DNA from 3 places in the Bradyrhizobium ontarionense genome. Region 3 is predicted to be linked to each of the others. Evidence: riboswitches for the same ligand, from Rfam matches in the RefSeq annotation. Region 3 holds a riboswitch; each other region holds the start of a gene.
What was found. A riboswitch is a leader RNA that binds a small molecule or an ion and turns the genes downstream of it on or off. The one in region 3 is predicted to bind cobalamin.
Positions count from the first base shown of each region.

Region 1 (10,500 bases), 2.6 Mb from region 3:
GGATCACCGGCGCGCTGCACCTCGATGGGCTCGGCGATGTCGCCGATGCGTTCGGAGCCTCGCATGGCAAGCCGGAGCGGTTCATCGCCGTGCTCGGTGATCCCCATGCGGGCAGCTTCGCCGTCGTCGCGATCACCTTGCAGATGATCGCGAAGCTGGTGCTCGTCGCCGAGCTGGCGACCGAGCCTGCCGCGCTCTGGGCGCTGGTTCTGATCCCGGCCTGGGCGCGATGGGGCACGCTGGTCTGCAACAAGACGCTGCTCTCGCTGAAGCCAGGACTGGGCGCGAGCATCGCGAACAGCGTCGGCTGGAACGTCATTGTCGCCTGGGGCATTGCGCTCGCCATTGCGGCATTCGCCGGCGCACCTGCCACCCTGATAGCCATCGCTGTCGTTCCGGCGGTCGCCTTCTACTGGCAATGGCGGCTCGGCGGCATCACCGGCGACTGTCACGGCGCCAGCATCGAGGTGACCGAGACACTGCTGCTGCTCGCCTGCGTCCTCGGCTGAACTGCGTCAGCGGCCGAGCGCCTGCGCCAGCCGCTGCCAGCTCGTCTCATCTCCCGGCAGGCCAAAGCGCAGCCAGGCCGGATGGGCCGGAAAGCGCCGGACGTGAATGCCGTGACGAGCGAGCCGCTCGGCGATGTCAGGCGCGTTCGCGGTGTCGATCAACCGGAACAGCGGCGTGCCGCCGACGACATTGCAGCCCGCGCTGCCGAGCAGCGCATCAAGGCGCAGGCAATCTGCCGTTAGCCGCGCACCTGTCTGCGCCAGCCAAGCATCGTCGGCCAGCGCCGCCGTCCCGATGGCAATCGCGGGTCCCGATATCGCCCACGGTCCGAGCTCTTCGGGCAGTCGCCGCACGATGTCTTCGGAGCTGATCGCAAAGCCGAGGCGGACGCCGGCAAGGCCGTAGACCTTGCCGAAGGAGCGCAGCACGATCGTCGCGGGCGGCAGGTCGGCCACGAGGCTCGCGTTGGGATGGAGATCGGTGAAAGCCTCGTCGACGATCAGCAGGCCGTCGCGTCGTCGCAGCGTCGCGGCCAGTGCGACCAGCGTGTCACGTGGCAGCAAGCGGCCGGTCGGGTTGTTGGGATTCACGATGACAGCGACGTCGGCGACGGCGAGCGCGTCGACATCATCGACCAGGGCCACGCGATGACCGCAACGGCGCCAGCACAGCGCATGCTCCTCATAGGTCGGCGCGAGCACTGCGACGGTCGCGCGCGGGCGCAGCCGCGGGAGGATCTGCAGCAGGGCCTGCGTGCCGGGCGCGGCAACGATCATTGCGGGCGCTTCCACGCCATAGCGCGCTGCTGCCGCCGCGAGCAGCGCATGCTGCTCGGATCTGGCTGGCAGACGGGCCCAGGCCGCGGGCGGGATTTGCGGCACGGGGTAGGGCACAGGGTTGATGCCTGTCGACAGGTCGATCCACGGCCGTGGCGCATCCGGGTAGCGACGGCTGATCTCGTCGAGATCGCCGCCGTGAAGGATCGCTTCCGGCTCTTCCGTGCACGTGCTAGTCGATCTGTCGTCGTCCATGTCTGTCCCTTAGCGGAGATCGATGTTCGTCTCTCTCGCGCTCACGGCGCTCCTCGTCGAGGTGGCGGTCGGTTATCCCCAGGTCCTGGTGCAGCGGATCGGCCATCCCGTCATGTGGATGGGCGCGCTGATAGCATGGGCCGACCGCCGCTGGAACCAGGGCGAAGCCAGCCACGCCGTGCGCCGTGCGCGCGGCGTGGGGCTCGTCGTTCTGCTCATCGTCGCGATGATGGCCATCGGCCTGGCCGCGACCTGGGCGATGCAGGCCGTGGTGGGCGAACCGGCTGCAACGACCGTCCTTGGACTGCTGGCAAGCAGCCTGCTGGCGCAACGCAGTCTCGACACGCACGTCGCGGCGGTCGCGGCGGGATTGGAGAACGAGGGGATCGACGGCGGCCGTCGGGCGGTGGCGATGATCGTCGGCCGCGATCCGGAGAGCTTGAGCGAAGCCGGCGTCTCACGCGCGGCCGTTGAAAGCCTGGCGGAGAACTTTTCCGACGGCGTCGTCGCGCCGCTGTTGTGGCTGGTCGTCGGCGGCCTGCCGGGCATCCTGATCTACAAGGCCATCAATACCGCCGACAGCATGATCGGTCATCTCTCGGAGCGTCACCGCGCGTTCGGCTGGGCGGCGGCGCGGCTCGACGATCTCGTCAACCTGCCGGCGTCGCGGCTGTCCGCGCTGTGGATAGCAGCCGCTGCCGCCTGCGTTCCCAAAGCCTCCTCGGCAGCGGCACTGGAAACGGTTGGACACGATGCCTCGAAGCACCGTTCGCCGAATGCAGGCTGGCCGGAAGCGGCGATGGCGGGCGCCCTGGGATTGCGGCTGGCCGGGCCGCGCGTCTATCACGGTCACCTCGTCACGGATGCCTGGATGGGGCATGGTCGCGCCGACCTGGACGCCTCCGACATCCGGCGCGCCTTGCGGCTCTACCGGCTGGCGTGCCTGATCCAGGCTCTGTTCATCGCAGGACTTTTCCTCGTCAGGGTTTTGTAGTGGCTGTACGCGGCCCGGGCTCAACGGCCAGCGCAAGAATGCGCCCCACGTCGATGTGGCGTTCGAGATGCGCCGCGAGCGCATCCAGCGTTGTCTCCACGTCGCTCTCATAGGCCAGGTCGCTCGCGGACGCGCCGAGTCCGCGCAGCCAATGGGCGCGCAGGCCATCATCGGCGAACAGGCCGTGCACGTAGCAGCCGGCGATCCGGCCGCCGGCCGCGACGGCGCCATCGCGGCGGCCGTCGGAGAACGTCAGGAATGGACAGCGTGTGTCGGGGCCCTCGGTGCGGCCGATATGCATCTCGTAGCCGCGGAAGGATACCTCGTCCTGCGTCAGGATTCCCTGGACCTCGCGCAGCGCCTTGTCCGGCGTCAGCGTCGTTTCGACATCGAGCAGACCGAGCCCAGCCACCGAGCCCGGTGCACCTTCGCGTCCGTCAGGATCGCTGATCCTGCGGCCCAGCATCTGATAGCCGCCGCAGATGCCGAGCACGCGGCCGTGCCGGCGCAGATGTGCAGCGAGATCGATATCCCAGCCGGCCTCGCGCAAGGCGGCGAGATCGGCGATGGTCGCCTTCGAGCCCGGCAGGATCACGATTCCAGCATCGCCCGGGATCGGCGTGCCCGGCCGCAGGAATTGCAGATCGATTCCATCCTCCAATCGAAGCGGGTCGAATTCGTCGAAATTGGAGATGCGGGGGTAGGCGAGCACGATGACCTTCGTCCGATGCCCTCCGGCGGATCCGTGTTCAGGCAGGCCGAGGGCATCCTCGGCCGGCAGACGTCTGGCGTCGGCGAAATGCGGGATGAGGCCGAGCGACGCCCACTGCGTCCGTGCCGCAATCTCGGTCATGCCCGAGGCAAACAAGGCGGGATCGCCGCGGAACTTGTTGACGAGGAAGCCCGCGATGAGCGCGGCGTCGTCCGGCGCGAGCACCGCCTTGGTGCCGACGAGGCTCGCGATGACGCCGCCGCGATCGATGTCGCCGATCAACACGACCGGAGTTTGGGTTGCTTGCGCGAAGCCCATGTTGGCGATGTCGCCGGCGCGCAGGTTGATCTCCGACGCCGAGCCCGCGCCTTCGACGAGCATGATGTCGGCATCGGCAGCCAGGTGATGAAAGCTGTCCAGCACCGCAGCCATCAATCGCGGCTTCATCGCCTGATAGGCGGATGCCTTGGCGTGGCCGATGACGCGGCCCTGCACCACGACCTGCGAGCCGATGTCGCTTTGCGGCTTCAGCAGCACCGGGTTCATGTGGACCGAGGTCGGCCGCCGCGCCGCGCGCGCCTGCAGCGCCTGGGCGCGGCCGATCTCACCGCCATCGGCGGTGACGGCGGCATTATTCGACATGTTCTGCGGCTTGAACGGCGCCACCCGCAGGCCGCGCAAGGTCAGCGCGCGCGCGAGGCCCGCGACGATCAGCGATTTGCCGACGTCGGAGCCGGTGCCCTGGAACATGATGGCGCGCGCGGGCATGATCTAGAACTCGATGCCTTCCTGCGCCTTCACGCCGGCGGCGAAGTGATGCTTCACGAGCCCCATCTCGGTGACGAGGTCGGCGGCTTCGATCAGTTGGGGCTTGGCGTTGCGCCCGGTGACGACGACGTGCAGATCGGGGCGTCGCGCCGACAGACTTGCGACGACGTCGGCGATCGGCAGATGGTCGTAGCGCAGCGCAATGTTGAGCTCGTCGAGGATCACCAGCCCGATCGAGGGATCGGCCATCAACTCCAGGGCCTTGGCCCAGGCCTTCTCGGCGGCGGCGACATCGCGTGCGCGATCCTGGGTTTCCCAGGTGAAGCCTTCGCCGAGCGTGTGCCACGACACCTGGTCGCCGAAGGCTGCGATCGCCTTGCGCTCGCCGGTCTCCCAGGCGCCCTTGCCGAACTGCACGACGCCGATGCGAAAGCCGCGGCCGAGGGCGCGCAGCATCAGGCCCCAGGCCGCCGTCGACTTGCCCTTGCCCTTGCCGGTGTGGACGATCAGCAGGCCCTTTTCGATCGACTTCGACGCGACTTCGGCATCCTGGACGGCCTTGCGGTTCTCCATCTTGGTCTTATGGCGCGCATCGTCGGCGTTCTCGGTCATCGGCATGTCCTCATCTCACCATCATTTCAAGGTCAGCGGCAGACCCGCGGCCATCAGGATCACGCGATCCGCAACGGCCGCGACGTCCTGGTTCAGTCGGCCCTGGGCATCGCGGAACGCGCGGGCAAGCGCATTGTCCGGCACGATGCCGAGACCAACCTCGTTGGATACGGCGACGATGGGACCGCGCGCCATCGCGAGCGCCTCGATCAGCTCGGCACATCGTGCCGGAACGTTCATGTCGGCGAGCATCACATTGCTGAGCCAGAGCGTCAGGCAATCGATCAGCATCGGCACGCTCGAATTTGCCTGTGCACGGACCAGGCCTGCGAGATCATGCGTGGTCTCCAGCGTCTGCCATCCCTCGGCGCGGCGTCCCTTGTGCTGCGCGATTCGGTCCTTCATTTCGTCGTCGAACGCCTGCGCGGTCGCGATGTAGATCCAGGGCGGGGCGCAGGCGGTCACGAGGGCCTCGGCGTGGCGGCTCTTGCCCGAGCGCGCGCCGCCGAGCACCAGGGTCAGGCGCGGGAGGGCAGGATGCGGGAGGGCGGGGGGCATGGCTCCGGGACGGCTCCAGGATTCCGATTGACGGGCTTCGGCTCGATCCGTATCTAACAGATGACGGTTCTCCGAAAGGAGAGATTTAGGGAACACGGTGCGGGATCACACCCAAGGCCGTGGCTGCCCCCGCAACTGTAATCGGCGAGTGTGAGGCCAAAAAGCCACTGGGAAACCGGGAAGGCGGTCTCACGCGGCGACCCGAGAGCCAGGAGACCTGCCGTCGACATTGCTGTTGGCCGACCCGTCGCGCGGGGAGTCGCGATGCTGGTTTTGATCCCGCCGGGATGGGCGGGATGCCGTCGGGTGCAGCGCATTTTACGGAACTCTTCTGGGGTCCGGAAGCGACGGAGACGGCCATGCAGTGCAATCCTTCTCGGATGATCAAAGCTCCTGTGATCAAAGCCCGTGTGATCAAAGCCCTTGGCGTGATCGCCTGATTGATGTCCGCATCAGCGAAGAGCGAGACGACGTTGTTCGTCTGCATCACCTGTCGTGCCCAGGCGGGCGAAAACGCATCGGATGATCAGCCGCGCGCCGGAGCCCGGTTGCTCGCGGCCATCGAAGCGGTGCCATCGGAGCTGCGGCCCGCCGTCACGGTCGTCCCGGTCGAATGCCTGTCGAACTGTAATCGTGCCTGTACGGTCGCCGTGACTGCGCCCGGCAAATGGACCTATGTGCTCGGCGCGCTCGATCCGGACGTGCATGCCGAGGACGTGCTGGCCTTCGCACGGCTGCACCAGCAGCACGAGGCGGGCCTGCCCGCGTGGCGGGAACGTCCCGAATACATCAGAAAAAACACCATCGCGCGCGTGCCGGCAACGCCCGCTCCAAGTCGGACACAAGAGGCACCGCTGCCATGACGAAGTCGTTCGCCAAGACGCCTTGCACCATCGTGACCGGCTTTCTCGGGGCCGGCAAGACCACGCTCGTGCGCAACCTGATCGAGACCGCGAACGGACGGCGGCTCGCCATCATCGTCAACGAGTTCGGCGATGTCGGCATCGACGGCGACATCCTCAAAGGCTGCGGCGTGCCGGATTGCCCGGAGGATCGCATCGTCGAACTCTCGAACGGCTGCCTGTGCTGCACGGTCGCCGATGATTTCGTGCCGGCGCTTCGCAGCCTTCTCGATCAGAAGGAGCCGCCCGAGCACATCGTGATCGAGACGTCCGGGCTGGCGCTGCCCAAGCCGCTGGTGCAGGCGTTCAACTGGCCCGAGATTGCGACGCGCGTCACCGTCGACGGTGTCGTGGCGGTCGTCGACGGGCCCGCCGTGATGGCGGGGCGCTTTGCCGACGATCCCGTGGCGCTTGCCGCGCAGCGCGCCGCGGACGATTCGCTCGATCACGACAATCCGCTCGAGGAGGTCTACGAGGATCAGCTGCTCTGCGCCGACCTCGTCGTGATGAACAAGAGCGACCTGATGAGCGACGAGCAGCGCAAGCATGTCGCGTCGGAGATCACGGCGAAGGTGCAGCGCGCCGTCAAGGTGATCGCGACCGAGCACGGCCGGCTGTCGGCCTCGGTGCTGCTCGGGCTCGGTGCCGCCGCGGAGGACGATCTCGCGGCGCGACCGTCGCATCACGACAATGAGGCCGAGCACGATCACGATGATTTCGAGAGCTTCGTGCTCGACGTGCCGGCGCAGGCCTCGCCGGATGCGCTCGTCGATCGCATCGCGGCGGCTGTCGATGCCCATGACGTGCTCCGGGTGAAGGGCTTCGTGGAGGTCGCGGGCAAGCCGCTGCGTCTGCTGGTGCAGGCCGTTGGCAGCCGCATCCAGCATCAGTTCGAGCGGCCGTGGCGCGCCGGTGAAGCGCGGCAGGGGCGCCTGGTGGTCATCGGTGAGCGCGGCCTCGATGCCGCTGCGATCAAGAGCCTGATCGCGGGCTAGGCGAGGCCGATGCATCTCCTGGCGACATCCGGCGCTGATATCGACGACCTCGAACAGGCCGTGGATCTTGCGCAGTCGCCTGCCGAGGTCGTGGTGCTGTCGTTCTCCGACAGCGACCTGTCCGCCCTGGCCGAGGCCTGGACGGCATCTTCAGCCGAGCTGCCGAGCCTGCGGCTTGCGAGCCTGAAACGGCTGAAGCACCCGATGTCGGTCGATCTCTATATCGACCGCGTCGTGCTCGGCGCGCGCGCCGTCGTCGTGCGCTGTCTCGGCGGGCTCGACTACTGGCGCTACGGGCTGGAGCGTCTCGCTGCCGTCTGCCGGAGCCGCGGCATCCTGTTCGCGGCGCTGCCGGGCGATGACCGCGCCGACGAACGGCTCGATGCGTTGTCGACATTGCCGCCGGAGACGACGACGCGGCTCTACGGCTATCTGCACGAGGGCGGCGTCGGCAATGCGCGCGAGGCGCTGCGTTATCTCGCTGCGCTGCTCGGTCGTGACACGCGTTTTGCCGAGCCGGTGGCGATCGGCTCGATCGTCGGCTTCGTGCCGGATCGCGGAGCCGTCGCGATCGACGATCTCTGCCGATCGGACGACGGGCGGCCGACCGCGCTGGTCGTGTTCTACCGCGCCAGCCTGCTGGCGGCCGACACCGCAGGGATCGCCGAGCTGATGGCTGCGGTCGAGCGTGAAGGGCTCGCGGCGGTGGCCGTTGCGGTGACCAGCCTGAAGGATCCCGGCATTGCCGCGCCGCTGGCGCAGTTGATCAGGCAACGGCGTGTCTCGATCATCCTGAACGCCACCGCATTCTCCGCCTTGCGCGACGACGGTACCAGCGTGCTCGACCTCGCCGACGTGCCGGTGCTGCAGATCGTGCAGGCGCAGAGCACCGAAGAGGCCTGGGCCTCCTCGTCCCGCGGCTTGTCGCCGACGGATCTCGCCATGAACGTCGTGCTGCCCGAGCTCGATGGCCGTCTGCTGGCGCGGCCGATCGCCTTCAAGGGTGAGACGGCGGCAGATGAACGCCTGCAGTTCGGCGTTGCACGGTATGTGCCGCAGGCCGATCGCATCGCCTATGTCGCGCAGCTTGCCGCGCGGTGGGGCCGGCTGCGGGCGCTGCCGGCCGCGGAGCGGCGCATCGCGCTGATGCTGTCCGACTATCCCGCGCGCGGCGGACGCCGCGGCTATGCGGTCGGTCTCGACACAAGCGAGAGCGTGGCGAGCATCGCGGGGCTGCTGGCAGGCGCAGGATACGACGTTGGAGGCGCGCCTCCAGCCGCTCGGGATGTCGAAGCGTTGCTGCGGGACGGGGCGGATGAACTCATCGTGCCGCTCGCGAGCTATCAGCGGACGTTTGCGCTGCTGCCGGATGATCTGCAGCGCGCCTTGCAGGAGAGTTGGGGGACGGCGGACGCCGATCCGGCGTGTCGCGACGGTGCATTCCGCTACCCCGTGTTGCGGGCCGGAAAGCTCTCGATCCTGCTGCAGCCCGACCGCGGCAGCCGCGCCGATCGCAAGTCCGGCTATCACGACACGACGGTGCCGCCGCGGCATGCCTATGTGGCGCTCTACGCGCATCTGCGCGAGGCCGAGCGGATCGACGCTCTGATCCATCTCGGCGCGCATGGCACGCTGGAATGGCTGCCGGGCAAGGCGCTGGCGCTGTCCCGCAATTGCTGGCCGGAGGCCGTGCTCGGCCCGCTGCCGGTGATCTATCCGTTCATCGTCAACAATCCCGGCGAGGCGATGCAGGCCAAGCGCCGATTGTCGGCGCTGACGCTCGGACATCTGACTCCGCCGCTGTCGCAGGCCGGGCTGCATGGTCCGCTGCTCGAGCTGGAAGGCCTGGTCGAGGAATATGCCGAGGCCGACGGGCTCGACAAGCGGCGCATGATGCTGCTGGAGGACGAGATCGTCGCGCGAGCCTGGCGGAACGGCCTCGCTGCGGATTGCGGTCTCGACCGGACCATGAGCGGACGCGAGGCGATCGCGCAGCTCGATGCGCAATTGTGCGACATCAAGGAACTGGCGGTGCGCGATCGTCTGCACGTGTTCGGCCGGGCTCCCGATGCGACCGCGATCGATCTGCTCACCGATGCGATTTCGGCGGTGTCAATGCAGGGCGGCGAGGCCATCGATCGCTCGCAGATCGCAGTGCGGATCGAGGCGAGCGCAACGGCTGAGCGCAGCGCGCTGCTCGCGGCCCTCGACGGCCGACGGGTGGCTGCCGGACCCGCCGGCGCGCCGAGCCGCGGGCGGCTCGACGTGCTGCCGACGGGACGCAATCTGACCGCGATCGATCCACGCGCGATCCCCACGCGCACGGCCGCGCTGGTCGGCGTGCGTGCGGCCGACGAGGTGATCCGTCGCTATCTGCAGGATCACGGCGACTACCCGCATGCGCTGGTGCTGGATCTCTGGGCCTCCGCATCGCTGCGCACCGGTGGTGACGATCTGGCCCAGGCGTTCGCCTATCTTGGTGCGAGGCCACGCTGGGACTTCAATTCCAACCGCGTCACCGGCATCGACGTGCTGCCGCAGGCCGTGCTCGACCGCCCGCGCATCGACGTGACGCTGAGAATCTCGGGGCTGTTTCGCGATCTGTTCGAGAGCCAGATCGCGCTGTTCGACCTTGCCGTGCAGACGGTGGCTGCGCTCGATGAGGACGATGCCGACAATCCCCTGGCGGCAGCGCGACGCCGCGGCGACAGTCTCGCGCGCGTATTCGGTGGCGCGCCCGGCAGCTACGGCGCCGTCGCTGCCGACCTCGCGCTCGGGATGCACTGGGAGAGCCGGTCGCAGCTCGGCGAAGCCTATCTCGAAAGCACAGGTTACAGCTTTGGCGGGGTGCATGACGGAGTGCCTGCCTCCGATACGTTCCGCGAACGCGTCCGGGCCGCCGATGCGCTGGTGCATCCGCAGGACGACCGTGAGCGCGACCTGCTCGACGGTGAGGAGGTGGCCGATTTCGCCGGCGGCTTCGCGGCAGCCGCCGCGGCGCTCGGCGTTACGCCGGCGCTCCTGCACCTCGACACCAGCCGCCCCGAAGCGCCGAAGGCGCGGACCTTCAGCGAGGAGATTGCCCGGGTGGTGCGCGGCCGTCTCACCAATCCGCGCTGGATCGCGGGAATGCTCGCGCATGGCTACCGCGGCGTCGCGGAGATCGCACAAGGGATCGATGCGCTCTATGCCTTCGCTGCCACGTCCGACGCCGTCCCCGAGCATCTGTTTGATCTGGCACATGCGGCGCTGCTGCGCGACGAGGCAGTCTTGGACGGCATGGTTGCGCGCAATCCGGCGGCTGTCACTGCCATCGTGTCGCGGTTCGAGGACGCCTTGCGCAGGCAGCTGTGGGTGCCGCGCCGGAACGCGGTCGCTGACGAGCTTGCGCTCGCCCGCGCACGCCTGACGCAGACGG
Region 1 is NZ_CP088156.1:8,378,844-8,389,343, forward strand. Features, by position in the region: gene cobS (adenosylcobinamide-GDP ribazoletransferase) at 1-509, shown strand, start outside; gene cobD (threonine-phosphate decarboxylase CobD) at 516-1,541, opposite strand; gene cbiB (adenosylcobinamide-phosphate synthase CbiB) at 1,564-2,535, shown strand; gene LQG66_RS36950 (cobyric acid synthase) at 2,522-4,015, opposite strand; gene cobO (cob(I)yrinic acid a,c-diamide adenosyltransferase) at 4,019-4,627, opposite strand; gene cobU (bifunctional adenosylcobinamide kinase/adenosylcobinamide-phosphate guanylyltransferase) at 4,649-5,185, opposite strand; cobalamin riboswitch at 5,233-5,424, shown strand; gene LQG66_RS36965 (DUF1636 domain-containing protein) at 5,629-6,048, shown strand; gene cobW (cobalamin biosynthesis protein CobW) at 6,045-7,082, shown strand; gene cobN (cobaltochelatase subunit CobN) at 7,092-10,500, shown strand, end outside.
Region 1: it holds a riboswitch for cobalamin, as region 3 does, so the genes downstream of both, LQG66_RS36965 (DUF1636 domain-containing protein) here and LQG66_RS25720 (TonB-dependent receptor domain-containing protein) in region 3, are expected to answer to the same signal.

Region 2 (10,500 bases), 1.8 Mb from region 3:
ACACGCCGAGTCCCGGCGCCAGGAAGCCGGTCGGGTTCTGGGTGTGGCGGTTGAAGAGATTATCGATGCGGCCGAACAGCTTGACCTGATCGGAGACCGCGTAGTCGCCGCGCAGGTTCACGACCGTATAGCCGGGTGCCACGAGTCCGGTGGTCATGCCGTCGCGGCTGACGTCGGGCCAATTGCCGATGCGCAGTACGGTGGCCGATACGGTGAGCGCATCGACAGGCCTCCACACCGCCGTTGCGCTCCATTTTTCCTTGGGACGGCGCAGCAGCTGCTGGCCGGTGGTTGCGTCGATCGCGCGGGTGAACGTGTAGTCCGCGCGCAGCGAGATCCGGTCCGTGAGCCGCGCCGTCACGAAGCTCTCGGTGCCTTCGGTGGTGGCGAGCCCGACATTGGCGTAGGAGGTGAAGGTCGCGTTGAAATTGATCAGGTTGGTGATGCTGTTGTGGAAGTAGGTCGTGCCGAAGCGAACGCGGTCCTCGAACAGCGGCTGCTCGAAGCCCGCGTCGTACCCGGTGCTCTCCTCGGGCCTGAGGTTCGGATTGGCGAAGAAGTTGAACGCGACAAAGTCCTGATAGAGCTGGCTCAAGGTCGGCGCCTTGAAGCCGGTGCCATAGCTGGCCTTCAGCTTGGTCTCCGTGACCGGCAGGATCACGGCCGGCGCGATCCGATAGGTGCCATGTCCGCCGAACCGATCGTTGACGTCGTTGCGCAGGCTCGCGACCAGGAACATGCGGCTTGCGAACTCTGTCTGCAGCTCGATGAAGCCGGCCTTGTTGCCGTTCTCGGCGGTGAGGCCCGTGGTCCGCAGGCGGTCGGTCTGCTGCTCGAGCCCGACGATGACGTTGTTGTGCGGAGCGAGCTCGGTCACCGCGTGCCAGTCGTATTTGATGTGCTCGCCGGTCGAGACTGCGGCGACGGGATCGCCGGCCGCGAGATCGCACGTCCGGTTGTTGACGGTGTTGACGGCGAAATAGTTCTTGATGCGACCGTCGAGCAGTGACCATACGGCTTCCTCGCGCGTGGCGAGCTGGTGCACGACATGGGTGCTCTGGGCCGCGTTCGGGACGCTGGGAAAGCCGCCGTCGCCGGTGAACAGCAACGTCGCGTCGGTGACGCGGACCACCGAATTCAGCGTCCAGGCCTCGTTGAGGTCGATGCCGAATTTGCTCGAGGCGGTGACGTTGTCGTAGGCGTCGCCGATCGCCTTCTGCCCGGCCGGGAGCAACTGCTGCGGCGTGACCGGAATGTCGCCGGCATGGAGATGCGCGACATTGACGGCGTAGTTGACATTGTCCTGCGCGCCGCTGACCCCGGCCGACTGGTTGAAGGTCTGATACGATCCGGTCTCGATCGAGGCGGTCGCGCGCGCCGGTCCATCGCCCTTGCGGGTGATCACCGAGATGACGCCGCCGATCGCATCCGAGCCATAGAGGCCGCTCTGCGGTCCCCTGAGCACCTCGATCTGCTGGATGTCCGAGGTCAGCAGGTGGGCGAAGTCGAACGCGCCGTTGGCGCTGGTGACGTCGCCGACCTCGATGCCGTCGATCAGGATCTTGGTGTGATTGGCGTTGGTCCCGCGCGTGAAGACCGAGCTTTGGCCACCAGGACCGCCGGTCCGCACGACGTTCAATCCGGGAATGGTGGCGAGGATGTCGGGCACCCCGCGGAACTGCTGCGTGGCGATGTCCTTAGCCGTGACGACCGTGATCGCGTTCGCCACATGGGCGGCTGGCGTCACGATGCCGGTCGGACTGACGACGAGTTGTGCGTTGGCCTGGGCGGGGGCAACGGGGGCCTGCGAGGCCGCTGGCTGCGATGGGCGTGCTCGCGACGTCTGTACCCCGCGCTGCATAGCCGGCTTCGGGCCTGGCGGCTTACGTGGCGCGTCGACCTCGACCGGGGGCAGCAGGTTGGGGGAGGCGGATTGCTGGGCGGTGGCCGGAGCCGCGCCGAACATGGCGATGGAGAACAGGACGCTGGACGACAACAAACCGGCGCGATGGCGCCGGGCGACAGATAGCAATGAGAACACGAGGGAACCTCGGCATGACGTCAGTGGCACGTCACCGCGAACGAGGTCTCACACCGGCCAATGAAGCCCGGCGTGAAAACGATGCCAATAAACGCCCCGACCGGCATCCTCGCGTGTGACCACGGCTGACGGCAGGTCTCCTGGCTCGCGGGTCAGTACCTCGACGTCGCCTTCCCGGGACCGAGATTTCCCAGTGGCCTATGACGCGAGATTCGCCGCTTACAGTTGCGGGGGCAGCTGCGGCCTTCGGATGATCCCGCGTGGGGGATCCGTCCGTCACCGCATTCCCTTTTGAGCCCCGGTGGGGGCACCGTCGCCGCCAGCGTAGAAGCCGGCCGAAGTCGGAGTCAATCGATCCCTCGGGCTTTCCCACGACCGGCGGCGATTGTTGCCGAAGCATCACGCCGGTCTTGCCGGGGATGCGGATCACTTTCGACTATCGGTCCGTCGGAGATCGCGGTTATAATGTTACCAGACATCGTTTTCGCGTTGGCGCGCCGCTTGGTGCGGCCTCGGCGAGCCGAACGGCAATATAAGGAGCTTCATCGTGGCAACAGCGACGTCCCTTCCAGTCACTCTGCCCACAGCCATTCCCGTGCGCGAGATTCTGCCGTGGGCGATCTTCGGCGGCCTGATGCTCGCTCTCGGCATCTATTTCGTCGGCGTCGAGGAGGGCGCGGCCGCCCTGTTCAGCAGCACGTACGTCCACGAATTCGTCCATGACGGACGGCATCTGCTCGGGTTCCCCTGCCACTGAACGGTCGGAGCCGCCTGTTGCACGCCCGTCGTGACGGCGCGGACGGCGCATCTGTAAGAGACGATCGATGACGGGGCGATTGCTCCTGCGTGGAATGCTGGCCGGCTTGGTCGCCGCACTTCTTTCCTTCGGCTTTCTCAAGCTGGCCGGCGAATCATCCGTCGAGCGCGCGATTGCCTTCGAGACCACGCTGGATGAGGCGAAGGCCAAAGCCGGGGCGGAAGAGGCCGCGGCCAAAGGCCAGCCTGCGCCAGTCGCGGCGGCCGAACCCGAGCTCGTCAGCCGGCCCGTCCAGGCCGGTGTCGGACTGTTGACCGGCGTTGTCGTCTACAGCACGGCGTTCGGCGGCCTGTTTGCGTTGGCATTTGCGCTTGCCTACCGCCGCATGGCCGATCTTGGTGCGCGGGCCAGCTCGGCGTTGCTCGCCGCGGCCGGCTTCATCGCCGTTTACGTGACGCCCATGCTCAAATACCCGGCCAATCCCCCGTCGGTCGGACTGGCCGAAACGATTGGGATGCGGACCAGCCTGTATTTCGCGATGATCCTGATCTCGCTCGCCGCGATGGTCGCCGCGGGCATGTTGCGCATCCGCCTGGTTTCGCGTGTCGGCGCGTGGAATGCGGCGCTGATTGCGGCGGGGATCTATATCGTTCTCATGAGCGGAGTTGGCTTCGCGCTGCCGAACGTGGACGAGGTGCCTGATGGCTTTCCGGCTGCCGTGCTCTGGCAGTTCCGCCTCGCGTCTTTCGGCGGACAGGCGATCATGTGGGCGACGCTCGGGCTGTTGTTCGGCGTCTTCGCCGAGCGTCAGATGGCGCAGCATGGCGCGCGCGCTTGAACGGCTTCGGTGTCGGCGGGCATGACGACACGCCTGCATCTCATCTGCTCGGCCGCGACCTCGTCGACGGCTGCCGTTGCCTTCGCGGCCGACGAGCCGCTCGATTCGCGCGGACGAGACAGCCTCGTCAGGCTGGCCGGCCGGCTGCCTTCGTGTGACGTCGTGCTGCGCAGCCCGGCGCGCTGCGCCGCTGAGACCGCCGCAGGCCTGGCGCTGCAAGCCAAGCCGGAGCCTGCACTTCGTGACTGCGATTTCGGCCGCTGGGCGGGACGATCTCTCGCTGAGGTCCAGGCGGAGGCGCCGGACGCCGTCGCCGACTGGCTGCAGAATCCCCGTGCGGCTCCGCATGGCGGCGAGTCCTTCATGGACGTGATGGCGCGCGTCGGCGAATGGATGGAGGGTCTGCTCGCCGTCGATGGCTCGGTCCTTGCGGTCACGCACGCGCTGGTGATGCGTGCGGCGATCGCGCATGTGCTCGGGGTGGGCCCGCAGGCTTTCCGGCGCATCGACGTCGCGCCGCTGGCGCGAGCGAGGTTGTCCGGCGTCGACGGGCATTGGACGCTCGCAGCCCTCTTCCCGTTGAAGGACGACCGATGACGGCGCGCAGCCGGTGCCGTGCAATCGCGCGCCGAGCGCTGTGCTGCCTCATCGTCGCGGCCGCGATCATCATGGTCGCGGCGCCGGCCCGTGCGCATCATCCGCGGCCAGCGGACGGCGCGCTGATCGGAGTTGCCGTTCCGGCGATCGGCCATGGCGAGATGCTGGTGGTTGCGCGTTATCGATCTGACATCCTCGATCTGGCGCAGCGTCAGGTCCGAACCGATCCGACCTTGCGCCGGCTCGCGGGCTTCGTCAGCCTGCAATATTTCGCCTGCCTGTGGGGCCTCGTCCCCGGCAGTCTCACGGACGAGGCGAGCCCGTTCAACGAGTGCTCCCATGCCTACGTGGCCGGAACGCGTGCGCTGCTGGCGCATATGGCCACGATGCCGGGCGATCAGTCCGCAGCGAAGGCGCTCGAAGCCCGGATCGCGGCGGACATTGCCGCAGATCCGATCTTCGCCGCGCTGTGCTCGAACAGCAGCGAGACGTTCGACAGCGGTGTGATCGTCGGGCCGGAGTGGCGGCTGGCGCCGTCTCATGGTCCGACCGTATTGACCTGTCTGTCCCTGCTGGGTCTCGCCGTCGCAGGCGCCTGGCTGCTGTCGCGCTGCTTTCCGGCGGCCCATCGCCGGACTTCGTCCGGAGCCGCTTAGCTCGGACGGCGCGTTCGTCCGAGTGGAGGGGCTACGCTGGAGCGGCGAGATCTGTAGGTGGGATTTGGTGCTTTGATGCAGAGAGCCGTGATCCGTGTGAGAGTCGAGCAATCGCGGCGTGGACAGTAGGCTCCCCCTCCCCGTTCTTACGAGAGAGGGTTGGGGTGAGGGGCAGACGCACAGAAAGTGCGAGTGGTTAGACCTGTACCCCCTCACCCGGATTGCATCTTCGATGCAATCCGACCTCTCAGCGCGAGCGAAGCTCGTCGCGCCCCCGCAAGCGGGGAGAGGTTAGTTAGCACCGCGCAAGCGGCAAATTCATCGCTTCGCGACCGCAGCTTGATCACGTCTCACGTAGATCTATGCACCACCGTCTCACGCCGGCCGCCGGCCCGCTCACTTCTCGACCCTGTTGTGCACCATCCAGAACCGCAAGGTGCGCTGGGCGGTGTCGAGCGACAGCCGCCCATAGTCGCGCTCGGCGAGCTTGAGCGTGTCGGTGTCGATGGCGTGCTTGATCGGCCGATGGACGAGAATCTTCTCGACCGCCGACCAGGTGAGGCTGGCCGCCCGGCAGGGGATCAGCACGATGTCGGTGCGCGGACCTTCCAGCACCTTGGCCATCATCTCGGTCGGCACGTTGTTGAGCAGGCCGAGGGCGGCGGCGATCTCGCCGAAGCGGCGGGTCTCGGCGAAGTGGCCGATCGCGGGGTCGTTGAGCTCGTTGAGCCCTTTCATGCGCTTCACGGCCTCCTCGGCGAGCGTGAAGTCGCGCCCGATCAGGCCGCCATCGCTGCGCGCGACGTCTGCGATCGCCTTGAGGACCTTCTTGATCTCCTGCTGCAGCGCCGGCGGCGCTGAGGACATCAGCTTGGCGCGGACGGCGTCGGTGGCGCGGCGCAGCAGGTCGCGCAGGTGCTTGTTGGGCAGGTCGACGCGCAGCCCGATGATCTCGCTCAGCTCGTCGTCGTTCTCCGCATGCGCCATCATCCCGGAATAGCCGGTCTCGGAGAAGCGCGCCGTCTGGTTGTTGGCGAGCTTGCGGATGACCTGGCGCTCGCCGCGGTCGACGATGATGTCGGTCACCGCCTCGGTCAAATGCTGGCGGCTGGAGATCGCCATCAGGTGGTCCTGGCCCTTGGTCGAGGCGACCTCGACCAGCGTACGCTCGGACAGCCGGGTCGAGTGCATCAGCACGCTTTCGGCGACCGAGATCTCGTCGTCCCGGGCGAGGCGCTGGATCACGTCGACGGGTGCGTAGTCGACCGGGGCGAGATGCTTGCTGAGCTCGGCCCGCGCCCGCGTCTCGACACGGGACACCAGCATGCAGAGCACGTTGTCGAACACCCTGATCTGGTCTTCGCTGAGGCGTTCGCCGTCGTGCAGGAACAGGTTGGTGACCTGGCGCAGCGTGTTCACGCGTTTCTCGGACGAGCCGCCGCGGACGGCTGCTTCGAGTTCGGTGATGATCGACTGTTCGGAAGGTGGAAGCTGTTCTGGCTGATGCACGGTCATGCTCGTCGGGGTCCGGATTGCCGGAGGCCAGCGACGCGTGTCTGGTCCCGCTGCAAGGCTCTCGGCGGCACCAGTTTTCTGCACGGGCGATAACAAGGCGTTAGGGGCGGGGGGCGTAGTACTCCGGAGAAACACGGATACGGAAAATTAAGACGAAGCGGCTAAAGCGAAAACATAAGCGGGAGCCGGATCTCGACCGGTTCGTCAATCGCGGCGATGCCCGGATCGGCACCCGCGTTTCGGCGGGCAGTGACGGCGCTATTGCCGGAGAGCAAAAGGTTAACGATCTCAAATCGTCAGAGACGTTCCTTCATCCAATCTTCAGGTTTCCTGCCAGCTTACCTCAGTCGTAATCCTTCAAGGATCGAAATCTAACTCACATTCTTGGTGCCGCTTCACGCGCTGCCGCCGGGTCGATGCTCCGCGCACCACGTCGCAGGCGGGCGAGGCGATCCCCGCGCGGTAAAACAGCGCCAGCATGATGCTGCATCTCGTGCGATAATCGCTTTCGCAAATGATTGAGGTCGCCATGAAATCCGTCGTCATCACCGGGGCATCCACCGGCATCGGCTTCGCCTGTTCGAAGCTTCTGCTCGCACGCGGCTTCCGCGTGTTCGGCAGTGTTCGCAAGCCAGCCGATGCGGAGCGGCTGCGCAGCGAGTTCGGCGCCAACTTCACGCCGCTGCTGTTTGACGTCACCGACGAGGTGGCGGTCAAGGCCGCGGCCGTCGAGGTGCGAGCGGCTCTCAATGGCGAGGCATTGGCCGGGCTCGTGAACAACGCCGGCATCGCCGTTGCAGGTCCCGTCACCGAGCTGCCGATCGACCAGTTCCGTCATCAGATGGAGGTCAACGTGATCGGACCCGTGATCGCGACCCAGGCCTTCGCCCCGCTGCTCGGGACCGATCCCGCGATGACGGGACCGCGGGGGCGGATCGTGATGATCAGCTCGGTCGCGGGCCGCAACGGCAATCCGCTGCTGGCGCCGTATTCGACCTCCAAGCATGCGGTCGAGGGCCTGTCGGAGAGCCTGCGCCGCGAACTGATGCTGTTCGGCATCGACGTCATCATCGTCGCGCCCGGCGCGGTGAAGACGCCGATCTGGGCCAAGGCGGAGGAGGTCGACCTCTCGCCGTACCAGAGCTCGCCGTTCTTGCCGGCGCTACAGAAGATTCGCGGCTTCATGCTGAATCTGGCCAAGACCGGCCTGCCGGCCGAAACGATCGCCGGGCGGGTGTACGAGGCGCTCACCTCTCCGGCGCCCAAGGTGCGCTACGAGATCGCGCCCGATGCGCTGCGGCAGTTGATCGTGCGCGCGCTTCCCAAGCGGACGGTCGACCGCATCATCGCCAAGCGGCTCGGTTTGATGCCGGCGACGAAGGCCTGATGCCGGCAGTGACGACGATCGGCAAGACCCAGGCGGAGCTGATCCGCCTGGTCGAGGAGGCGATCCGCGAGCAGCCGGGATGCGAGACCGCGCGCGTGCCGGCCATCCAGGGCATCGACGTGCGCAGCGGCCGCAACTGGGAGATTCCGCACGTCGTCCTCGGCGACAGCCTGATCAGCGACGTCGACCGCGCCGTCATGAGCGTGCAGCGCCGGCTGGGGCGGGAGTTTCACCTGGTTGACGAGCCTGACGCCCTGGAAACGCAACAGCTGCCGCACATCACGTCAGGCGACTCCTGACGCCCCTTGCGGCCACGGGCGTCTTCCGGGCTCATGTCAGCAGGCCCTGGCGCAGCGCCAGCCGCACCAGCTCGATGTCGGTGGCGACGCCGAGCTTGTCCTTGATCAGGGAATGCAGATTGGCGACCGTTTTCGGGCTCAGATGGAGAGCGGTGGCGATCTCCTCCGTGGTCCGTTCCGCCAGCAGCATCTGCATCACCTCGAATTCGCGCGCGGTGAGCACGTCGGCGGCGGCGGTCTCGCCGGAGAGCCGGCTGAGCGCGAGCTCGTGATCGATGTCGGGGCTGATCGCGATGGCGCCGCCGAGCACGTCCATGACGGCGCGCACCAGCGTCTCCGGCGGGCTGCTCTTGGTGACATAGCCGCGGGCGCCGGCGCGGATCGCCTGCACCGCGAATCCCGCATTCTCATGCATCGTGAAGACGAGGATGCGGGCGCTGCGATCCCATTGCCGGATACGCCGGATCGCCTCGATGCCGCCGACCCCCGGCATGCTCAGATCCATGATCACGAGATCGGGTCTGACCTCCTTGAACAGCCGGTAGGCATCTGCGCCGTCCGATGCTTCGGCGACCACGCGCAGCCCCGGCTGCTTCTGCAGCATCGACCGATAGCCCTCGCGAACGACGGCATGGTCGTCGACCAGCATGATGGTGCCGCCCGGGCTCGTCATGCCGCGCACGCGGTTGCCGGCTGCGTCTCCGTGCCCGAGAAGTCGGGCGAGGCCGGGAGAGGAATGACGACACGGAGCTGCGCGCCGCCGTCGGTTGCCGCCTCGAAGCTCATGCGGCCCCCCAGCGACGCGACGCGCTCGCGCATGCCGAGCAGGCCCATGCCGGCTTTGCCGACGGCCTCGCTCGCGGGGCCGTCGTTCTCGACGGTGAGTGCGATCTGGTCCGCCGCTGCGCCGTCGCCGGCGCCATCCTGCAGCGCGAGCTGCAGCAGGACGCGGGTGGCGCCGGCGTGCTTGGCGGCATTGGTGAGCGCCTCCTGGGCGATGCGATAGAGGCTGACGGCGATGGCGTCGGGGACTCGATCGACGCGGCCGGACAGGCCGATCTCGAACCGGGTGCGTCCGCGCTGCCTCCTGTTCCACCCCGCGACCAGGCCTTCGAGGCTCGCGGCCAGGCCGAGCTCGTCGACGTCGGGCGGGCGCAGCCGCACCAGCGTGCCGCGCAGCGTCTCCATCATCCCGGTCGCGGTGCGGGCAATGCTGTCGCATTCGGCGATGAGATCGGGGCAATCCTGCGCGGCGCTCTGGCGGATCGAGGCTGCGAGCGCGCGGATCGCAGCCAGCGACTGCCCGAATTCGTCGTGCAGTTCGCGCGCGAGATGACGGCGCTCGTCGTCCTGCAGCGCAATGAGACGCCGGGTCAATTCGCTGCGCTGGGCCAGCGCCGTCTGCAGGCCTTCAGCGAGCTGGTTGAAGGCGTCGCGGATCGCCGAGAGTTCGGCGAGGTCGAACGGCGGCAGCCGCGCCGACAGATCGTTGGCCGCGATCCGCTCCAGCCCGGCGCGGATCAGCCGTGTCGGGCGCAACGCGCGCGCCAGCGCCGCGTGGGCGAGCACGCACAGCAGCACGAGTGCCGTTCCGAGCACGGGCAGCAGCCGGCTGAGCTCGCGCCAGGCGTCGGCGGTCATCACGCCGGCGTCGATCCACACCACCGCATCGCCGGTCCGGCCGTCGCGGAGCTGCACAGGCCGCGCCGCTTCCCGGCCGGGATCGAACACCCGTCGGTACAGCATCGCGAACATGCGGGGCGGATCGTCCGTCCGGGCTTCGGCGCCGCCGCAGATGCGCTGCACGATCTGGCCGTCGACGCCGCGATAGGCGATGCACAGGCTGGGCCCCATCGCCGCAGCCGCGACCGCATCGAGGTCCGGGAAGCCGGCCGGCGGGCTGTTGACCCAGTGCATCTTGCTCTGCTGCAGTTGCAGCGTTCGGGCCGTGATCTCGGCGATCCGTTCGTTGCGCGCGTGCGCCGACCGGTCGATGTCGAACAGGACATAGGCGGAGATGGCTGCGAAGCAGAGCGCCGCCACCAGCGCTATCCGCAGGGTCAGGCGGTATTTGAGGTCGTAGCGGGCGAAGGTCCACATCTCTCACGCCTTTCGAACGCAGACGATGGCGAGGCCGGCCGCCATCTAACGGCAGAACCGGCGCGGCAGAAAGCGTGTCCGCCGGATCGCCGCGCCGTCGTGAAATTTTCCCGTGCCTGATCGGGACCGGGCCCGGTTCAGCCGTGACGGAGCGCGTCTAGCATTGTGCCGTGCAACACTTCGCCATGGGGCTCTCATGACAAGCTTTCGCTCTTTCAGTCGTCTTGCTCTGGCCGCGCTGATGCTGAGCGCCGGCACCGTCCGCGCCGCCGCCGACGACGATAGCCCGGCCGTGATGGTCGACGATTTC
Region 2 is NZ_CP088156.1:7,604,444-7,614,943, forward strand. Features, by position in the region: gene LQG66_RS33385 (TonB-dependent receptor plug domain-containing protein) at 1-1,966, opposite strand, end outside; cobalamin riboswitch at 2,155-2,371, opposite strand; gene LQG66_RS33390 (CbtB domain-containing protein) at 2,589-2,798, shown strand; gene LQG66_RS33395 (CbtA family protein) at 2,866-3,636, shown strand; gene LQG66_RS33400 (histidine phosphatase family protein) at 3,658-4,233, shown strand; gene LQG66_RS33405 (hypothetical protein) at 4,230-4,889, shown strand; gene LQG66_RS33410 (DUF2336 domain-containing protein) at 5,286-6,398, opposite strand; gene LQG66_RS33415 (hypothetical protein) at 6,762-6,950, opposite strand; gene LQG66_RS33420 (SDR family oxidoreductase) at 6,934-7,791, shown strand; gene LQG66_RS33425 (hypothetical protein) at 7,791-8,090, shown strand; gene LQG66_RS33430 (response regulator transcription factor) at 8,122-8,763, opposite strand; gene LQG66_RS33435 (sensor histidine kinase) at 8,760-10,190, opposite strand; gene LQG66_RS33440 (DUF2380 domain-containing protein) at 10,387-10,500, shown strand, end outside.
Region 2: it holds a riboswitch for cobalamin, as region 3 does, so the genes downstream of both, LQG66_RS33385 (TonB-dependent receptor plug domain-containing protein) here and LQG66_RS25720 (TonB-dependent receptor domain-containing protein) in region 3, are expected to answer to the same signal.

Region 3 (10,500 bases):
GGCACTCGCGCCGATCATGGCCGCACGGACCCTGGTCGAGCAGGAGCCCAACTACGCCTATGTCAGCGCCCGCCTGCTGCTCGACAAATTGCGCGGTGAGGTGCTCTCTCATGTCCACGGCGTTGCCACCTCTGCGTCGCAGGCCGACATGACGACCCGCTACGGTGAGTATTTCCCGGCCTATGTGAAGACCGGTATTGCTGCCGAGCTGCTCGATCCCGAACTCGCCCGCTTCGACCTCGACAGGATCGCGGCTGCCCTGAAGCCGGAACGCGACCTCAAGTTTCAGTTCCTCGGCCTGCAGACCCTGTATGACCGCTATTTCCTGCACGAGCGTGGCAAGCGGATCGAGCTGCCGCAGGCCTTCTTCATGCGCGTCGCCATGGGCCTCGCGCTCCGCGAGATCGACCGCGAGGCGCGTGCGATCGAATTCTACGATCTGCTGTCATCGTTCGACTTCATGGCGTCGACGCCGACGCTGTTCAACGCCGGGACGCTACGCCCACAATTATCGTCCTGCTTCCTGACCACCGTATCCGACGACCTCGACGGCATCTTCAAATCGATCAAGGACAATGCCCTGCTCGCGAAGTATTCCGGCGGACTCGGCAACGACTGGACGCCGGTCCGCGGGCTCGGAGCGCACATCAAGGGCACGAATGGCGAGAGCCAGGGCATCATCCCTTTCCTGAAGGTAGCCAACGACACCGCGATCGCGGTCAACCAGGGCGGCAAGCGCAAGGGCGCGGTCTGCGCCTATCTCGAGACCTGGCACGTCGACATCGAGGAGTTCCTCGATCTGCGCAAGAACACGGGCGACGACCGCCGCCGCACCCACGACATGAACACCGCCAACTGGGTGCCGGACCTGTTCATGCAGCGCGTTGCCGAGGACCGGGAATGGACCTTGTTCTCGCCCGACGAAGCGGCCGATTTGCATGACCTGACGGGCAAGGCCTTTGCCGAGCGCTATGCGGCCTATGAAGCCAAGGCCGCACGCGGCGAGCTCAGGGTGTTCAAGACCGTCCGGGCCGCCGATCTGTGGCGGCGCATGCTGACCATGCTGTTCGAGACCGGCCACCCCTGGATCATCTTCAAGGATCCCTGCAATCTGCGCTCGCCGCAGCAGCACGCAGGCGTGGTGCATTCGTCGAACCTCTGCACGGAGATCACGCTCAATACCTCCCACGACGAGGTGGCCGTCTGCAATCTCGGCTCGATCAATCTGCTCGCCCACGTCACGGCCGACGGCCTCAATTTCGGCAAGCTGCAGCGGACGGTGAAGACTGCCGTGCGGATGCTCGACAACGTCATCGACATCAACTTCTACACCATCCCCGAGGCACGCCGCTCCAATCTTCGTCACCGGCCGGTCGGTCTCGGCCTGATGGGTTTCCAGGACGCACTGCACGCGATGCGGATTCCGATTGCCTCCGAAGCGGCGGTCACGTTCGCCGACAGCAGCATGGAGGCGATCAGCTATTGCGCAATCGCAGCGTCGTCCGATCTCGCCGCCGAACGCGGCCGCTACCCATCGTTCGACGGTTCGCTGTGGTCCAAGGGCATCTTGCCGTTCGATTCGATCGAGCTGCTCGCCGAGGCGCGTGGCGGCGTCGAGATGGATCGCTCAGCAACGCTCGACTGGGACAGCCTTCGCAAGAAGGTCACGACTTCGGGCATGCGCAACTCCAACGTCATGGCGATCGCACCGACCGCGACCATTTCGAACATTTGCGGCGTCGCCCAGTCGATCGAGCCGAGCTACCAGAACCTCTACGTCAAATCGAACATGTCGGGCGATTTCACCGTGGTGAACGAGTTCCTGGTCCGGGATCTCAAGGCGCTCGGCCTCTGGGATGAGGTCATGGTGTCGGACCTGAAATATTTCGACGGCAGCGTCGGACAGATCGACCGGGTGCCGGATGACATCAAGGCCCTCTATGCAACCGCCTTCGAAGTCGACAGTGCATGGCTGATCGAAGCGGCCTCGCGCCGCCAGAAGTGGATCGACCAGGCGCAGTCGCTCAATCTCTACATCGCCAATCCCTCGGGCAAGAAGCTCGACGCGCTATATCGCCTCGCCTGGAACCGCGGCCTCAAGACCACCTACTATCTCCGGTCTCGCTCGGCGACCCATGTCGAGAAATCGACGCTGAAGGGCACCGACGGCAAGCTCAATGCCGTGTCCGCCGCTCCGGCGCTGTCGCATGCGCCGATTGTCGTCCCTGCAGCGGCGATGCCCGACATCGACGGTATCAAGGCGTGTCGGATCGACGATCCCGACTGCGAAGCGTGCCAGTAAGAACAGCAAGAATAAGAAGGGAAGCCACGATGCTAGACTGGTCAGATACCGAGCCCGCGGTCGCCACGGTCCGTTCGCTCGCCCCTCGGCGGCAGGCCGTCCTCGCGAGGCTCGAGCCGGCGAGACAGGAGCCCGCAGACCAGAGCGGTCTCGGCGCGATCGATCGCGCCGGAGGCCGCGTCTCCGTCGACGACAAGCGGATGATCAACTGCCGCGCCGACGTCAATCAGCTGCTGCCGCTGAAGTACCGCTGGGCGTGGGAGAAGTATCTCTCCGCCTGCAACAATCATTGGATGCCGACCGAAGTATCGATGCAGGCCGATATCGCGCTGTGGAAGTCGCGCGACGGACTCACCGACGACGAGCGCCGCGCCATCAAGCGCAATCTCGGCTTCTTCGCAGCCTCCGAGTCGCTGGTAGCCAACAACATCGTGCTGGCGATCTACCGCCACCTCACCAACCCGGAATGCCGGCAATATCTGCTGCGACAGGCCTTTGAGGAGGCCGTTCATACCCACACCTTCCAGTACGTCGTCGAGAGCCTCGGTCTCGACGAAGGCGAGCTCTTCAACATGTACCGCGAGGTGCCATCGATCACCGACAAGGCGGCCTGGGCGCTGAAGCACACGCAGCACCTCGACGACCCCACCTTCAGGACCGGAACGCCGGAGCATGACCAGGCCTTCCTGCGCGATCTCGTCGCGTTCTATGTCGTGTTCGAAGGCATGTGGTTCTACACCGGCTTCGCGCAGATCCTGTCGCTCGGCCGCCGCAACAAAATGGTCGGCATCGCCGAGCAGTACCAGTACATCCTACGCGACGAGAGCATCCATTTGAACTTCGGCATCGACGTCATCAACCAGATCAAGATCGAAAATCCGCATCTGTGGACCCCTGACTTCCAGGAGGAACTGCGCGGCATGCTGCGGGAGGCAGCCGAGCTCGAGGCCGCCTACGGGCGTGATACGATGCCCCGCGGCTTTCTGGGACTGAATGCAGCGCTATGCGAGCAGTACATGCACTTCATCACCAATCGCCGCTGCGCCCAGATCGGACTGCCGCCCGTGTTTGCGGAGGCAGAGAACCCGTTTCCATGGATGTCGGAGGCGATGGATCTGAAGAAGGAGAAGAACTTCTTCGAGACGCGCGTGATCGAGTACCAGAATGGCGGCGCGCTGAGCTGGGACTAGACCGCATCGCCAGGAACGTCGATGACATGATGCCGGGATCCGCAATGGATCCCGGCACATTCGACGCAGAGCAAGTGATCTATCAGACCAATGTTGCGGCCGGCCCGGCCGGTCGCATCCATGCATGAGCCAGTGATCCATCACCGCTAAATAAGCGGCCGTTGTCGGCGTCTTCAGGCCTCTCACCAGCAGCCAGCAACTGCCGGCTGCGAGGACGAGGACGGTGAGACAGGTCAGGATGGTCGGCGCATGGAAAGGCGCCACGGCCCACTCCGGCTCGATGATCACGCCGCTGCCGAATGCTCCGCTGCTGTTGGAGCACAGAGTTGCAAATGCCGGGTCCGCGGCAATGTCGGCCGCGATCCGGGCGCTGCACCCCGGCTCGGGAACGTCCGTTCGATCTGGACACTGACGGCGGGACTGCTCGGACGGCATTCGCCGCCGTTATGGCCGGGCATCGTCGATAAATCGATAGCCGAACGCGGGTTGCCTCGTTGCGCCGTGCCTCGCTTCGCGAGTCGCTCGCAGAAGTCATCCCGGCCGGAGAGACGACATGGTTGTCACGCTTGAGCAACAGTGCAGGTTAGACATCCGTATACCCGATCGACCGATTGACTCGAACTTTGACAAACTCTTAACATGAACGCGACGGTGCCCCCTAACAGGGGCTCAAAAGGGAATGCGGTGCCGGACAAGTCTCGCAGGAGACATGATCGAAGGCCGCAGCTGCCCCCGCAACTGTAAGCGGCGAATCTCGCGCCAGATGCCACTGGGAAATCTCGGTCCCGGGAAGGCGGCGTGGAGGTGACGACCCGCGAGCCAGGAGACCTGCCGTCAGCCGTGGTCACACGCGAAGATGCCGGTCGGGGCGTTTATTGGCATCGTTTCTGCGCCGGATAGTATTATCTGGTGTGGGACCTCGTTCGCGGTGACGTGCCACTGACGTCATGCCCAGGGTCCCTCGTGTTCTCTTTTCTGTCTATCGCCCGGCGCGAACGCGCCGGCCTGTTGTCGTCGACCGCTCTTTTCGCTCTCGCCGCTTTCGGGGCAGCCCCGGCGAATGCCCAGCAGTCCGCCTCTCCCAACCTGCTGCCGCCCGTCGAGGTCGACCCGCCGCGGGTGACGCCACGACCAAAACCCGTCGTGCAGCGCGCGACGCAGACGCCGCGGGTACGGCCGCCACAGCCTATGCCCTCACAGGCCCCAGTTGCCACGTCGGCACCGGCTAACGCACAACTCGTCGTCAGCCCGACCGGCATCGTGACGCCGGCCGCCAACGTGGCGAACGCGATTTCGGTGGTCACGGAGAAGGACATCGCCACGCAGCAGTTACGCAGCGTGCCAGACATCCTCGCCACCATTCCCGGATTGAACGTCGTGCAGACCGGCGGCCCTGGTGGCCAGAGCTCGGTCTTCACCCGCGGGACCAACTCCAATCACACCACGATCCTGATCGACGGCATCGACGTCGGTGACGTCACCAATGCCAATGGCGCCTTCGACTTCGCCCATTTGCTGACCTCGGACATCCAGCAGTTCGAGGTGCTCAGGGGCCCACAGAGCGGCCTCTATGGCTCCGATGCGATCGGCGGCGTGATCTCGGTCGTCACGCGCAAGGGCGATGGCCCGGCGCGAGCGACGGCCTCGATCGAGGCCGGCTCGTTCCAGACCTTCAACCAGTCGGCCGGCGTCAGCGGCTCGCAGGACAATGTGAACTACGCGGTCAATGTCGCGCATCTCCATGCCGGCGACATCCCCGTAACGCCGCAGCAGCTGCTGCCGGCAGGACAGAAGGCGATCGGCAACGCCTACGACAACGTTACCGCCTCGACCAAATTCGGGATCGACCTCAACGAGGCCTGGACGCTGAATTCGGTGATCCGCTACACCGACGCCACCCTGCTGTTCACTGGCGATGGCGGCTTTCCCAGCGTCCCGAACGCGGCCCAGAGCACCCATACCGTGCACCAGTTCGCGACGCGCCAAGAAGCGGTGTGGTCGCTGCTCGACGGCCGGATCAGGAACTATTTCGGCGTCAACTATGTGAACAACCGGACGTCCGACCTCACGGCGGGCGATCCGATTGCCGCGATCTCGACCGGTGAGCGTATCAAATACGACTGGCACGCGGTCACCGAGCTCGCTCCGCACAACAACTTCATCGTCGGTCTCGAGCAGCAGACCGACCGGCTGCGGACGACGGGTCTTGCGGCCGAGAACGGCAACAAGGCCGGTTTCATCGAGCTGCAGAGCGAGTTCGCAAAGCGCGTGTTCGTGGTCGCGAGCCTGCGCAACGACGTCAACGATCAATTCGGCGGCCACGGCACCTATCGGATTGCGCCGGCCGTCATCCTGCCGTTCACCGAGACCAAGCTGAAGGCGAGCTACGGCACCGGTTTCAAGGCGCCGACCTTGAGCCAGCTCTACCAGGACTTCCCGGCCTTCAACTTCTTCGCCAACCCGAACCTCAAGCCGGAGCAGAGCACCGGCTATGATGCGGGATTCGAGCAGCCGCTGTTCGAAGAACGCTTCCGGTTTGGTACGACCTACTTCCACAACAGCATCACGAACCTGATCAACTTCAACGACACGTTCACCTCCTACGCCAATGTCGGGCTCGCCACCACCGAGGGCACCGAGAGCTTCGTGGCGGCGAGGCTGACGGACCGGCTGTCGCTGCGTGCGGACTACACGTTCACCCGCGCGGTCGACGCGACGACGGGTCTGCAGCTGCTGCGACGACCGAAGGAGAAATGGAGCGCAACGGCGGTCTGGACGCCGCTTGATGCGTTGACCGTCTCGGCCACGCTGCTGCATGTCAGCGACTGGCTCGACGTCAGCCGCGACGGCATGACCTCAGGCCTCGTCGCGTCCGGCTACACCCTCGTGAACCTGCGCGGCGACTACGCGCTATCCGACCAGATCAAGCTGTTCGGCCGCATCGATAACCTCTTCAACCGGCACTACCAGAATCCGACCGGCTTCCTGGCTCCGGGCCTTGGCGTGTTCGGCGGCATCCGGGTGGCAAGTTATGGGGCGCAATAGGACAATGACGTAACGACGGAGAGCAACGACATGGTGCCGATTGATCAGCTTCGCGACTTTCTCGCCGATGTCGAGACCGGCTGGAGCCTCGGAACCTTCGGTGCGATCGGTGAGTTCACGCGCGATGCCGGGGAGCTGGTCGAGCTTATCGATGATTCCGGCATGATCGGCGCGGTGACGGCGCGAGGCGGCATCTGCTTCCGCGCCCATGCCGAACTTCGTCTGATCGCATCGGAGCTGCCGACGCGCAGCGACTGGAGCCATCGCGTGGCGCTTTGCCTGCCGCGCAACGCCTGCGCCATGGGCCAGCGGACCGGCATCACCGATCTAGGTCCTGACCGTGATGCTCTGCGTCCGGAGGACAGGGACGCCGTCCTGTTCGATCTCGGCCTGTCGACGCTGCAGGTCGACGTCTGTGTCCGCAGCCGGGATCCGGAAGTGATCGCCGCCCTGCGCCGGCACGCCGGCGCATCGCTGTTCGCCCCCGACGACGAGCTGATGCAGGTGATGCTCGCGGCGAGCCCGCACCGCGTCTTCATCAGCCGCATCGGCCGGGCCGAGATCTTCCAGCCAATCCCGCCGCCGGGCGGCCGCAGCCCGGACGGGCCGCACACCCACATCCTGCCGAAGCTGCTCGCCCATCGCCGCACCCACGCCGCGACCGAGCCGCTGCCGGACGGCTGGATTCCCTGCGCCCACGCCTATCCGCCGCATCCGCTGCGCGACCCGCTCCGCCAACCACGGCCGTTCGTCGCCGGTCATCTCGCCGCTTTCCAGCACCTGCTGGATCGCTACGGCGATCCGCGCCTTCTGGCGCTGAAGCGCGACGTCACAGCGCATGTGGTGGCGAACCGGCCTCCCTCAGCAGCCGACTCGCCCGGCGATCGCATCGCGCGTGCGACAGCGCGCGTGACCTTGCGTCAGCTGCAGGCCTCCGGCGTGGAATCGGCAACACTGCGGGCCTGGCTGGGAGCGCTCGACCGCCCCGATCATGGCGAGGAGGCCGACACCGCGGAGATTCCACACTGACAGCCCAAACGGCTGTTGCTCTCGTCGCGAATACACTACGATCAACCCCAGAGGAGACAACCCATGGCTCTCGACATCACGACATCTCCGGCGGAGGCCCGCCTCACGCCCGTTCCGCGGCAGCATGCTGCCGCCTTCTGCTTCTTGCTGCTGGTGGCCGCCTGCGCCCTGGCGAGCTTCGCCTTTGCCTGCGCCACGCCGTTCGCGGCCTTTGCAGTGATCGCCGCTGCCATGCTGCCGCTGCGATCAGCGCTGGCTGCCGTGGTCGGCGCCTGGCTGGTCAACCAGGGCATCGGCTTCGGCGCCCTTCATTATCCTGTCGATGCGAATACGCTCGCCTGGGGCGTTGCGATCGGCGTGGCCGCGCTGGCCGCCACCTTCGTGGCCCGCGTCGTCCTGCAACGATCCCGTGCTCTACCGCTACCGGCCGCACTGCCCTTGATGCTTCTTGCCGCTTACGCGACCTACGAGCTGGCACTGCTCGCTGTCACCCCTGTTCTCGGCGGCGCCGGTAGCTTCACGCTTGCGATCGTCGCCCGCCTCGGGCTGACCAGCGCCGCCTGGCTGGTCGGACTCGTCGCCGTCTGCGAGATCGTCCGTCTTCTCGCTCCGTTCAAATCGAACCGGGCTTTGATACAGAAATAACGCCACACTCGGCTCAATACGCAAACCTTGACATCGGAAATCATCAGATGCCGATCAATCTCAGATCGGCATCTCGGTGGTCTGCCTCAACGTCGCTCGACCCAGCGACGCCCCTTCCGACACGCAATGACCTGCCACCGAAATTTCACCCAGCGCCGTTTAGAGTCCAAGTCCGGCAAGAGCGAAACCGTCAAGGCGATGGACTACAGCCTCAAGCGCTGGGCGGTGTTCACGCGCTTCATCGACGACGGCCGACTGTGCATGACCAACAATGCTGCCGAACGCGAACTGCGCGCCGTGCGACGCTCGGCGAATACTGCAGTTAAGCGTCAATCGGCTCGATATGCGTCGTGGAAAGGCGAGCCCATAGACGCCGAGCGAGGGAGATCCTGGCCCGTAACATGCGAATGTCGCGAGCGGCCCAGGGTATTAGCCAGGAGACGCTGTGAAACGACGCTGAAATCAACCGGACCTACGTCAGTTCGGTAGAGCGCTGTGAACGGAATGTGTCGATCGACAACATCGAAAAGATCGCCAAGGCATTAAAGATCGAAGTTTGGAAGTTGCTGAAGCCAGATTTGCTGGATTCTAGCGCTTCGTATTCTCGCAAGCTGATTTGCTTGCGTAGACACTTCTCGACGTCGAACGCATGACCGTTGATAGTTTGCTGGCGCCGTCACTGTCGACGGCCGGATCGTCGGCGGCGATCTGCACGGCATCTTCCGGGGCGACGAATTCCGGTCGGCCTGGTTGTGGCAGGCCTGCGCCGCGACCTCGGGCCTGGGTTCGAACGCTGCATCGAACGACGCGATCGAGGCGCTGGCGGATCATTGCGAAAGCGACCTCGACCTGGATGTACTGCTTGCGTTGGTTTGGTGAAGGTAAGCAAACGCCGAGCTGCAGATTGCCGCCTGCGACAGTCGTCGTGGTGGAGGCATGGGCGTGGTGGAGTGAGCACGGCTCTGAAAAATGCGGCCGGATGCGGATCGTCACCTGCCGCCACGGCCGAACCGACCCGCTCTGACAATCGGCCGCACAGCTCATCCGATAGCGAGGTGTTGATCTCGCTTCTTGAGTGCGAAAAACCGAGCACCCGCTCGAGCTAAGCCACCTTGCGACTCCGTATGATCTTTTGTTAAAAACGTCATACATTTGGAATGGGGGTGTGAGTTGAGCGGAGCTGAGGGGCGTATCGTAGGACGTGGCGCATCGCGTGGTCGTGGATCTTTGCATCCGGCGAGCAGCCGTTTCGGGCAGGCTGAGCCTTCGCTATGCACTGGATTCGGGCGACCGCTGCGCTCGGTCGGAATGGCTTCGGTTTGTCTTGCCGCTCTATGCACCTGTTGCGCGGGCGGCGCGTCGGCGCAGACGAGTCTGCCGGAGGTGACCGTCGATGCGCCCGTGGCGCGTCAGAAGCTCCAATCGCAACGCTCTGCCCAGTCGACCAGGGCGACCCAACGGCGCACGGCACGAGCGCCGCGTCAAAACGCTCCGTCCGCCGCGCCCAATCCGACCGTTTCCGATGTGCGCCCGGCGGCGGTCGAACGTGGCAATGGTCCCGTCGACGGCTATCGCGCCACCCGCACCACCAGCGGCACGAAGACCGATACTCCGCTGAAAGATATCCCGCAGGAAATCGTGGTCGTGCCCCGGCAGGTGCTCGACGATCGGAATGCGACCACCGCCGCCGGCGCGCTGGACGTCGTCGGCGGTGTGACCCGAGGCAACAATTTCGGCGGCCTCAACAACTACGAGTTCAACATCCGCGGCTTTCCGACCCGCAACGCCGCCAAGAACGGTATCTCGGCGGTTCGCCGCTACGAGCCGGACGACGCCGCCAATGTCGAGCGCGTCGAAGTGATGATGGGGCCGTCCGGCGCGCTGTATGGTCGCAGCGATCCGAGCGGCTTCTACAATGTCATCATCAAGCAGCCGCTCGACCGAAACTTCACCACATTGACGGGCACGGTCGGCTCCTACGGCATGCGCCGCGCCACCATCGATAGCAACCAGGCGCTGTCGGACGACAAGACGTGGCTCGGCCGCATCAACGCGGCGTTCGATCAGCGCGACAGCTTCCGCGATTTCAACGATAGCAAGCGTGTTTTCGTCGCTCCCGTAGTGTCCTATTCGCCGTCCGCCGATTGGCGGGTGACGTTCGAGGGCGAATATCTGAAGGACGATCGCCCGTTCGACCGTGGTCTGGTGGCAGTCAACAAGAATGTCGGCGCGTTGCCGATATCCCGCTTCCTCGGCGAGCCCAACGATGGCGCGCTCCGCAATCAGTAT
Region 3 is NZ_CP088156.1:5,815,283-5,825,782, reverse strand. Features, by position in the region: gene LQG66_RS25730 (ribonucleoside-diphosphate reductase subunit alpha) at 1-2,302, shown strand, start outside; gene LQG66_RS25725 (ribonucleotide-diphosphate reductase subunit beta) at 2,332-3,492, shown strand; cobalamin riboswitch at 4,125-4,342, shown strand; gene LQG66_RS25720 (TonB-dependent receptor domain-containing protein) at 4,456-6,537, shown strand; gene LQG66_RS25715 (DUF6925 family protein) at 6,568-7,566, shown strand; gene LQG66_RS25710 (hypothetical protein) at 7,630-8,211, shown strand; partial or broken gene LQG66_RS25705 (IS66 family transposase) at 8,239-8,511, shown strand; gene LQG66_RS25695 (hypothetical protein) at 8,800-9,204, opposite strand; gene LQG66_RS25690 (TonB-dependent siderophore receptor) at 9,595-10,500, shown strand, end outside.